Regions from separate parts of the Hydrogenophaga sp. NH-16 genome, predicted to be linked through region 1. Evidence: predicted binding sites of a transcription regulator. Region 1 holds the regulator's gene; each other region holds the start of a gene.
The links. The regulator HrcA, encoded in region 1, represses chaperone genes, less so after heat shock. The targets are predictions, from matches to a motif close to TTAGCACTCNNNNNNNNNGAGTGCTAA.

Region 1 (3,270 bases):
GCGCTGGTTGGCCACGAAATGACCGTCCACCTCCACCCGCAGTTCGATCATGCTGGCCACGCCGGCCCGGTTGACGACCACATCGTTCAGTGCCGTCGCCTCGAACACGCAGCGGCCGTCGCGCCAGACGCTGGCCGCCAGCAGCGACCTGGGGTCTTCCTCGAACTCGCCGCGCAGGATGGCCCGCAGGTTGTCCTGGTAGGCGCCCAGTGGAATGTCTGTGATGAAACCCAGGCGCCCCTGGTTGATGCCCACCAGGGGCACGCCATAGCGGGCCAGTTGCCGACCAATGCCCAGCATGGTGCCGTCGCCGCCGAGCACCAGCGCCAGGTCGATGGACCGGCCCATGGCAGGGACGTCCAGCGCCGGGTATTGCAGCAGGCCGGTGTTGAGCGCGGTGTCCCGCTCCAGCGAGACGTCGCATCCTTCGTCATGCAGGAACTCGGCCAGTGTCTCGACCACCTTGCCAGAGCCGGGTGCCTGGTACTTGCCGACGATGGCCACATGGGCGAATCGCAGGTGGCGCTTCGGCGCAGAGGCCTCGTGGCGGCGGGTGTCTGGCTGGGTCATGTGCAAATTACAACATAGGGGGAAAGGGCAGTCGGCCCCCCGGAAACCCTTGTCCTCATTCCCTGTTTTCGGGTGGCACCGTCCGTAAAATGGGGCCATGCTGGACGACCGATCCAAACTTCTGCTCAAGACCTTGGTCGAGCGCTACATCGCCGACGGCCAACCCGTCGGTTCCCGCACGCTGGCCAAGGCGGCCGGCATGGAGCTCTCCCCGGCGACCATCCGCAACGTGATGAGCGACCTGGAGGAACTGGGGCTCATCGCCAGCCCCCACACCTCGGCCGGGCGCATCCCCACCGCCAGAGGCTACCGGCTGTTCGTGGACACCATGCTCACCGTGCGGCGCGAGGACATTTCGGGTGCAGAGAACATCGGCGCCACCGGCATCGAGGCGGGCGCTCAGCCGCAGCGCGTCATCAGCCACGCCGCCCAGATGCTCTCCAGCCTGTCGCAGTATGTGGGCGTGGTCATGGCGCCTCGGCGCGCCTCGGTGTTCCGGCACATCGAGTTCCTGAGCCTGTCGGAGCGCCGCGTGCTGGTGATCCTGGTGTCGCCCGACGGGGATGTGCAGAACCGGATCATTCACACCCAGGCGAATTTCACCCAGTCGCAGTTGCTGGAGGCGGCCAACTTCCTCAATGCCCACTACGCCGGCCTGACGATGGAAGAAGTGCGGGCGCGGCTGCGCAACGAGGTCGAGGCCTTGCGCGGCGAGATTGCCTCGCTGATGCAGGCTGCCGTCGACATCGGGGCCGACGCGGGCGCCGAGCGTGAGGAGGTGGTGGTCTCGGGTGAGCGCAACCTGCTGTCGGTCAGCGAGTTTTCCAGCGACATGGGACATCTTCGTCAGCTGTTCGATCTGTTCGAGCAGAAGACCCAGCTGATCCGCCTGCTCGACGTGTCATCGCAGGCCGATGGTGTGCGCATCTACATCGGTGGCGAAAGCCATGTCGTGCCATTTGAAGACCTGTCGGTCGTCACGGCGCCCTACGAGGTGGATGGTCAGGTGGTGGGCACGCTGGGCGTCATCGGCCCGCAGCGCATGCCGTACGACCGCATGATCCAGATCGTCGACGTGACCGCCAAGCTGGTGAGCAACGCCCTGAGCCACAAATGAGCAGGGCGTTACTGCGTCCTACAATGCGGGCCTCGTCGGGCCGTTAGCTCAGTTGGTCAGAGCAGAGGACTCATAATCCTTTGGTCGTTGGTTCAAGCCCAACACGGCCTACCAAAAAACCGTGCTACAATGCATGTCTTCGCGGCTGTAGCTCAGCTGGATAGAGTACTTGGCTACGAACCAAGGGGTCGTGGGTTCGATTCCTGCCAGCCGCACCAAATGAAAAGCCCGCAGCCACAAGCTGCGGGCTTTTTTCTTTTTCGCTCCGAAGCGTTCTCCCCGGGCCGTTCCTTCATGAGCAAAGCATTCACCCGCGAAACCGACTCCGACGCAGACGACGAACTGCCCGAACCGGTGGTGCTGCCGACCGGGGTGAACTACATCACCCGAGCGGGTTACGACCGGCTGCGGACCGAGTTGATGGCGCTGATCGACGACGAGCGGCCCCGCATCGTCGAGATCGTTCACTGGGCCGCCAGCAACGGAGACCGGTCCGAGAACGGCGACTATCTGTATGGCAAGAAGCGCCTGCGCGAAATCGACCGGCGCATCCGCTTTCTCACGCGCCGGCTTGAAGTCGCCGAGGTGGTGGACTGCTCGCAGCACCATGGCGGCGACCAGGTGTTTTTCGGTGCCACCGTGACCTATGCGGACGATGAGGGCAGGGAGACCACGGTGACCATTCTCGGCGTGGACGAGGCAGACAGCTCCCGCGGCGAGATCAGCTGGGTGTCTCCCGTGGCCCGCGCTCTGCTGAAGGCGCGAGTGGGTGATCTGGTTCGGCTGGTGGTGCCCGGAGGAAGCCAGGAGCTGGAAATCCTTTCGGTCAGCTATCCCGCGCCCGGGGGCTGATGCGGCCGTTCAATTGGCGCGGAGTCGCTGCGCCTTGATCACCGAGGTGGTCCGCTTGAGGCTGCGCAGCACTTCGGCAAGGTGTACCCGGTCGCGCACGGCCACGGAGAAGCGGATGTCGGTGGCCGTCTGTGCGGGCTCGTCGCCCATGTCCACGTGGGTGATGTCCGCCTCGGCCGAGGCGATGGCGGAGGCCACGCGAGCCAGAACCCCCTTGCCGTTGGTCACGGTGACCACCACGGTGGTATCGAACGGGCGCGTGGGCTCATCGGCCCATTCGACCTGGAGGAACCGCTCACCGTCGCGCGCCAGCAGGCGCTTGCCGGTGGGACAGTCTTCGGTGTGCACCGTCAGTCCCTCGCCGCGGCCAAGATATCCCACGATGCGGTCGCCCGGGATCGGCTGGCAGCAGCGCGCGAACTGGACCGACAGGCCTTCGCTGCCATCCAGACTGACGACCCCCTGGGAAACCGAGCCGTCCTCACCGGCGGCGTAGCGCTCGGTGCTGATGAGCACCGCGTCGGGTTTGAGCCCGGTTTCGGCCAGCAGCACGGCGAGCTTCTTGCCCACCATGCTGGCGATGCGCTTGCCCATGCCGATGTCCGACAGCAGTTCCTCGCGCGACTTGGTGCCGGTGAAACGCAGCAGCTTGTCCCAGGTGGCCTTGTGCTCGCCACTGGCATCGGGGAGTTGGGCGATGCCTTCGGAGCGCAGTGCCTGCGCCAGCATGC
Region 2 (3,270 bases), 1.9 Mb from region 1:
GGAAGTGCGCAACTTCGTCATGCTCTGGCTCTACTGGGCGCCGCGCCTGGCGGGGCTGCCGCTGCTGGTGGGCCTGTGGCTGCGCTGGCGCATCGAGCGTGGCGCGCGCCGCTGGCGCCACCCGGTCTATGCGGCTTTGGTGCTGGTGGGCCTGTGGTCGTCGTGGATCGAGCCTTACTGGATCCGCGTGCGCCACACCAGCCTGTCCGGCATTCCGGCCGAAGCACAGCCGCTGAAGTTGGCGCTGGTCGCCGACATCCACTGGGGCCTGTTCTTCCGCGACCGGCAGCTGGACGATCTGGTGAACCGCCTCAACGCCATGGATGTGGACGCGGTGATCGTCGCGGGCGACTGGACGCACGAGCCGACGCAGGACCTGCGTGCGGGCTTCGCACCGCTGGCGCGTCTGCGTCATCCGGTCTGGGGCGTGCTGGGCAACCACGATGTGCAGGCGCCGGGGCCGGACCTCACCGCGCCGCTGCGCGAAGCGCTGACGCAGCACGGTGTTCGCCTGATCGAAGGGCAGGCCGTACCCTGGAAGGGCTGGGAGCTGGTGGGCCTGGACGACCAGTGGGGCGGGCGACCACAGCCTCAGATTGAGCGCCTCTGGCCAGGCGGCCTCAGCAACGACTCCACGCGGCGGCTGGTGGTGGTGCACCAGCCCGACACCGTGGCCCTGCTGCCGAAGGGCGCGGCGTTCCTGTCCATGGCCGGGCACACCCATGGTGGGCAGATCTGGATTCCCGGTTTTTCGCCCTGGTTCCTGCGCAAGACCAATTCCCTGCAGCCCTGGTGGAACGGGCTGTACGGCACAAGGGCCGGGCAGCTGCTGGTGACGCCCGGTGTGGGCACCATCGGCCTGCCGGCGCGGCTGGGGGTGCGGCCGACCATCGACCGCATCGATCTCGTGCGCTGAGCCCGCAGGCTCAGGCGAATTCGGCCAGGGTCTTGCGCATCTTCTTCATGGCCGCGACCTCGATCTGGCGGATGCGCTCGGCGCTCACGCCGTATTCGGCCGCCAGTTCGTGCAGCGTCATGCCGCCCGAGCCGTCGTCGTTCACCTTGAGCCAGCGCTCGGTCACGATGCGGCGCGAGCGGTCGTCGAGCTCACCCATGGCCTGCGCGATGCCTTCGGTGGCCAGCACGTCGCGCTGGGCCGATTCGATCATCGCGGTCGGTTCGTGGTTGGCGTCGGCCAGCCAGGCGATCGGGCCGTAGGTTTCTTCGCCATCGTCGGCCGGCGAGGGGTCGAGCACCACGTCGCCGCCGGACAGGCGGGTTTCCATCTCGCGCACTTCCTCGGGCTTGACCTTGAGGTCGCGCGCGACCACGTCGATCTCGCTGTCCGACAGGGCTTCGCGGTGGGTGTCGCCCTCGGCGGCCTCGGCGCGAAAGCCCTGCTTCATCGAGCGCAGGTTGAAAAACAGCTTGCGCTGGGCCTTGGTCGTGGCGACCTTGACCATGCGCCAGTTCTTCAGGATGTATTCGTGGATCTCGGCCTTGATCCAGTGGATGGCGTAGCTCACCAGGCGCACGCCCTGGTCGGGGTCGAAGCGCTTGACGGCCTTCATCAGGCCCACGTTGCCTTCCTGGATCAGGTCGCCGTGCGGCAGGCCGTAGCCCAGGTACTGGCGGGCGATGGACACCACCAGACGCAGGTGCGACATCACCAGCTGGCCGGCGGCTTCCAGGTCGTTGTGGTCGCGCAGGCGGCGGGCGGCCGACTGCTCTTCTTCGAGCGTCAGCAGCGGCATGCGGTTGACGGCGGAGATGTACGCATCCAGATTGCCCAGCGGCGGCAGCGTCAGCGAACGGTTCCACGGGCTGGCGACGGCCAGCGTGGTGGTCGGCAGGGCGGCGGGGGCGAGCAGGGTGGTGGACATGTGAAGAACCTCCTCAGTGGTCTTGCAGAAATGTTAGCACTCTCTATGAGTGAGTGCTAATTGAATGGTTCCATGACCGTGATATCCGGGGGTGGACAATCGGTTCGATTTCTTTTACTGTACATAAAAACAGTATTTGAATCCTTGCTGCCACCATGCCCACCCCGTTCATCCGCCCGTCCGGCGATCTGCCGGCCAGCCTGTCCGCCCTCGTCTGGCGCGGCGATGCGCTGGGCCGGCCGGTCACGGCCAGCTGCGCCAGCGGGTTCGGGGCGCTTGACGCAGCCTTGCCGGGCGGGGGCTGGCCCGGATTCGGGCTGACCGAACTGTTGTCGAGCCCAGCGGGTGCCCTGGAGTTCCGCCTGCTGGGGCCGGCGCTGGGCCGGGTCTGTGCCGCCGGGCGGGAGGTGGCGCTGGTCGGGCCGCCGCAGCCACCGCACCTGCCGGGTCTGATGCCGCACGGCGTCACAGCCCGGCAGCTGGTCTGGTTGCAGGCCGATACCCCGGCCGAGCGCCTCTGGGCCACCGAACAGCTGGTCAAGGCCGGCAGCTGCGGGGCGGTGCTGGCCTGGCTGCCCCAGGCACGGCCGGCGCAGCTGCGGCGCCTGCAGGTGCTGGCCAGTGAGCACGAAGGCCCGGTGTGGCTGTGCCGGCCGGCAGTCTCAGCGCGCGAATCGTCGGCGGCGCCCCTGCGCCTGCTGGTGCGTCCGGGTGCCGGCTGGGCCCTGGCGGTCGACGTGATCAAGCGCAAGGGCCCACCACTGGCGCACACGCTGCAGCTGCCGGCGCTGCCGGCCGGGCTGTCGGCGGCGCTGCCGCCCCGGCTGCTGGACCTGGACCTGGGCCATGGAGCCGCCGACCGTTTCCCTGTTCCTCGCGAGGCCGACCATGCTGTGGTCCGCACTCCGACTGCCGAGCACCGACGACCCGCCGTCCCCCACTGACGCGGCGCTGCAGGCGCTGGCGGTCTGGGCGCTGCAATTCACGCCCCGTGTCGCCATCGCCGAAGAGGCCGTGTTGCTGGAGGTGGCGGCCAGCCTGCGCCTGTTCGGCGGGCGGGCGGCGCTGCGCGAACGGCTCTGGGGCGGGGCGCAGGAACTGGGGGCGGTGGCCCTGGCCTGGGCACCCAACGCCCTGGCCGCGCTGGCGCTGGCGCGCGCGGAGGTGGAGGACGGGGTGTCGCCGCCGCTGGCGCGCGCGCTGGACGCGCTGCCGATGGCGACCCTGAGCGCCGTGCGGCCGCACCAGCCGACCCTGGCGCGCATCGGCTGCCGCACGCTGGGCGATCTGCGGCGGCTGCCGCGCGCGGGGCTGGCGCGGCGGTTCGATGCGGCGCTGCTGGCGGCGCTGGACCAGGCCTACGGCCGCGCCCCCGAGACGCACGTCT
Region 3 (3,270 bases), 1.1 Mb from region 1:
GATGGTGGTGTTTTCCTTGCCCACTTCGATGCGCTTGGCCTGGCCCAGGTCGGCCAGCGTCACCTTCTCGAGGGTCAGGCCGACTTCTTCGGCGATGACCTTGCCGCCGGTCAGGATGGCGATGTCTTCCAGCATGGCCTTGCGGCGGTCGCCGAAGCCAGGGGCCTTGACGGCGACAACCTTCAGGATGCCGCGGATGGTGTTGACCACCAGCGTCGCCAGGGCTTCGCCTTCGACGTCTTCGGCAATGATCAGCAGCGGACGGCCGGCCTTGGCCACGGCTTCCAGCGTGGGCAGCAGGTCACGGATGTTGCTGATCTTCTTGTCGAACAGCAGGACAAACGGGTTGTCCAGCAGGGCGGCCTGCTTCTCGGGGTTGTTGATGAAGTAGGGCGACAGGTAGCCGCGGTCGAACTGCATGCCCTCGACCACGTCGAGTTCGTTTTGCAGCGACTTGCCGTCTTCCACGGTGATCACGCCTTCCTTGCCGACCTTGTCCATCGCGTTGGCGATGATCTCGCCGATGGAGGTGTCGCTGTTGGCGGAGATGGAGCCGACCTGGGCGATTTCCTTGCTGGTGGTGGTGGGCTTGGAGGCCTTCTTCAGCTCGGCGATCAGGGACTCGACGGCACGGTCGATACCGCGCTTCAGGTCCATCGGGTTCATGCCGGCGGCCACGTACTTCATGCCTTCGCGCACGATGGCCTGGGCCAGCACGGTGGCGGTGGTGGTGCCGTCACCGGCGTTGTCCGAAGTCTTGGAAGCAACTTCCTTGACCATCTGGGCGCCCATGTTCTGGAGCTTGTCCTTGAGTTCGATTTCCTTGGCCACGGACACACCGTCCTTGGTCACGGTGGGGGCGCCGAAGGAGCGCTCGAGCACCACGTTGCGGCCCTTGGGGCCCAGGGTGGTCTTGACCGCGTTGGCCAGGACGTTCACGCCTTCAACCATGCGGGCGCGGGCTTCGCCGCCGAAAATGACGTCTTTTGCTGCCATGTTGATTTCTCCGATTCAGTAAATGGGGATGGATGAGGGAAGAATTACTTCTCGACGACCGCGAACAGGTCGTCTTCCTTCATGACCAGCAGTTCGTTGCCATCGACCTTGACGGTCTGGCCGCTGTACTTGCCGAACAGAACGCGGTCACCGACCTTGACGTTCATGGCGGACAGTTCGCCCTTGTCGTTTTTCTTGCCGGGACCGACGGCCAGGACTTCGCCCTGGTCGGGCTTCTCGGCGGCGGCGTCGGGGATGACGATGCCGGAGGCGGTCTTGGTTTCGCTGTCAATGCGCTTGACGATCACGCGATCGGCGAGAGGACGAAGGTTCATTGCATCTCCTGAAATGGATCAAATGTTGGGGGTCAGATGGGCGGGGCCACTGGCCATGGGGCTGGGCCCCGCGGATCGACTGGGAGTCGGGTGTTAGCACTCAACTCCAGCGAGTGCTAATCATAAGGGCCGGTCCTGCCCATTTCAAGTGCGTCCCCGGAAATTCCAGGCTGCCAGATGATCTGCCATATTGGCAGCCATTGGCGGATTGGCAGTGTTTCGCAGAGACTTGGCCGATGGCAAGTGCCTGAATTCAAAGAATTTTTCGTCTGGCACGGTTCTTGGAAAGTGGCAGACATCGGCAGACTTTCCCCCACCCTCACCATGTCCACCACCACTGCAGCCACCGCCGCACCGGCGGCCAGTCCCGAGCCGGACGCCGTTGAAATCTCCCTGTACGAGTCGCGCCGGAAGATCCAGACACGTTCGGTCAGCGGCACCTTCACCCACCTGCGCTGGGCCGCGGTCTGGTTCACCCAGATCCTGTTCTATGCGCTGCCCTGGTTCAACTGGAACGGGCGCCAGGCGGTGCTGTTCGACCTGCTCTCGCGCCGCTTCTACCTGGGTGGTCTGGTGCTGTACCCGCAGGACTTCATCTACCTCACCGGCCTGCTGGTGATGTCGGCGCTGTCGCTGTTCCTGTTCACCGCGGTGGCCGGGCGCCTGTGGTGCGGCTACGCCTGCCCGCAAACGGTCTACACCGAGATCTTCATGTGGATCGAGAAGCGGATCGAGGGCGACCGCGCGGCCCGCATCCGGCTGGACGACGCGCCCATGAGCGGCGCCAAGTTCGCCCGCCGCGGTGCCAAGCACCTGGCCTGGGTGCTGTTTGCGCTGTGGACCGGCTTCACTTTCGTGGGCTACTTCACGCCGATCCGTGCCCAGACCGCCGAGGTGCTGGCGGGCAGCATGGGTGCCTGGCAGACCTTCTGGATCTTCTTCTACGGCTTCGCCACCTACGGCAACGCAGGCTTCATGCGCGAGCAGGTCTGCAAGTACATGTGCCCCTATGCCCGCTTCCAGAGCGCGATGTTCGACAAGGACACCTTGATCGTGACCTACGACGCCGCCCGCGGCGAACCGCGCGGCTCGCGCGGCAAGAAAGTCGATCCGAAGGAGAAGGGCCTGGGTTCGTGTGTGGACTGCACGCTGTGCGTGCAGGTCTGCCCCACCGGCATCGACATCCGCAAGGGCCTGCAGTACGAGTGCATCGGCTGCGGCGCCTGCGCCGACGTGTGCGATGAGGTGATGGACAAGTTCGGCTACGCGCGCGGTCTGGTCAAGTACTCGACCCAGAACGCCATGACCGGCGGCTGGGACAAGGCACAGACGATCCGCCGCGCGCTGCGCCCGCGCGTGCTGGTGTATTCGGCCATCCTGGGGGCGATCGCGGTGGCGGTGGGCGTGAGCCTGTACCTGCGCGTGCCGATGAAGGTGGACGTGATCCGCGACCGCGGCGCGCTCGCCCGCATGGTCGACCAGGGGCGGATCGAGAACGTCTACCGCCTGCAGATCATGAACGCCACCGAGGACCGGCAGCTGATCCGGCTGGCGGTGGAGGGCATGGAGGGCATCGCGCTGGCCTCGGAACCGGTGGTGGACGTGCTGCCGACCGAGGTGCGCACGCTGGCCGTGCGGGTGCAGGTGCCCCCGGGCGCCGCGAGCGGCTCGCACCCCATCGTGTTCCGGCTGCAGTCGAGCACCGACGAGGCGATCCGGCTGGACGAGAAGACCACCTTCCTCGTACCGCGCTGACGCGGCCTGCGCGCGTGGGAAACCCGCGCGGGTATCGCGCCGTGCTTGCGGTCACAATGCCGGCCCAAGGGGGTTGACCAAGCAATGAAAGCCGTTGGCTGTGGCCCCTTCTTTTGCCCTCACTTCCTCCGCCCCATCTGTTCTTGACCGCGCCGTGTTCCAGGCGGCGGCGGCTGGCACGGCG

Region 2: a site for HrcA is predicted at 1,917-1,943, ahead of rpoH (RNA polymerase sigma factor RpoH). Genes of this name have one in related genera too.
Region 3: a site for HrcA is predicted at 1,425-1,451, ahead of groES (co-chaperone GroES). Genes of this name have one in related genera too.

Annotation. Positions count from the first base shown of each region.
Region 1 is NZ_CP029344.1:73,792-77,061, reverse strand. It holds gene DD542_RS00355 (NAD kinase) at 1-570, opposite strand, end outside; gene hrcA (heat-inducible transcriptional repressor HrcA) at 668-1,687, shown strand; tRNA gene DD542_RS00345 (tRNA-Ile) at 1,725-1,801, shown strand; tRNA gene DD542_RS00340 (tRNA-Arg) at 1,829-1,905, shown strand; gene greB (transcription elongation factor GreB) at 1,907-2,539, shown strand; gene DD542_RS00330 (bifunctional (p)ppGpp synthetase/guanosine-3',5'-bis(diphosphate) 3'-pyrophosphohydrolase) at 2,549-3,270, opposite strand, start outside.
Region 2 is NZ_CP029344.1:1,932,412-1,935,681, forward strand. It holds gene DD542_RS09385 (metallophosphoesterase) at 1-916, shown strand, start outside; gene rpoH (RNA polymerase sigma factor RpoH) at 927-1,883, opposite strand; gene imuA (translesion DNA synthesis-associated protein ImuA) at 2,039-2,827, shown strand; gene DD542_RS09400 (DNA polymerase Y family protein) at 2,772-3,270, shown strand, end outside.
Region 3 is NZ_CP029344.1:1,154,770-1,158,039, forward strand. It holds gene groL (chaperonin GroEL) at 1-996, opposite strand, end outside; gene groES (co-chaperone GroES) at 1,041-1,331, opposite strand; gene ccoG (cytochrome c oxidase accessory protein CcoG) at 1,656-3,086, shown strand; gene DD542_RS05640 (carotenoid biosynthesis protein) at 3,241-3,270, shown strand, end outside.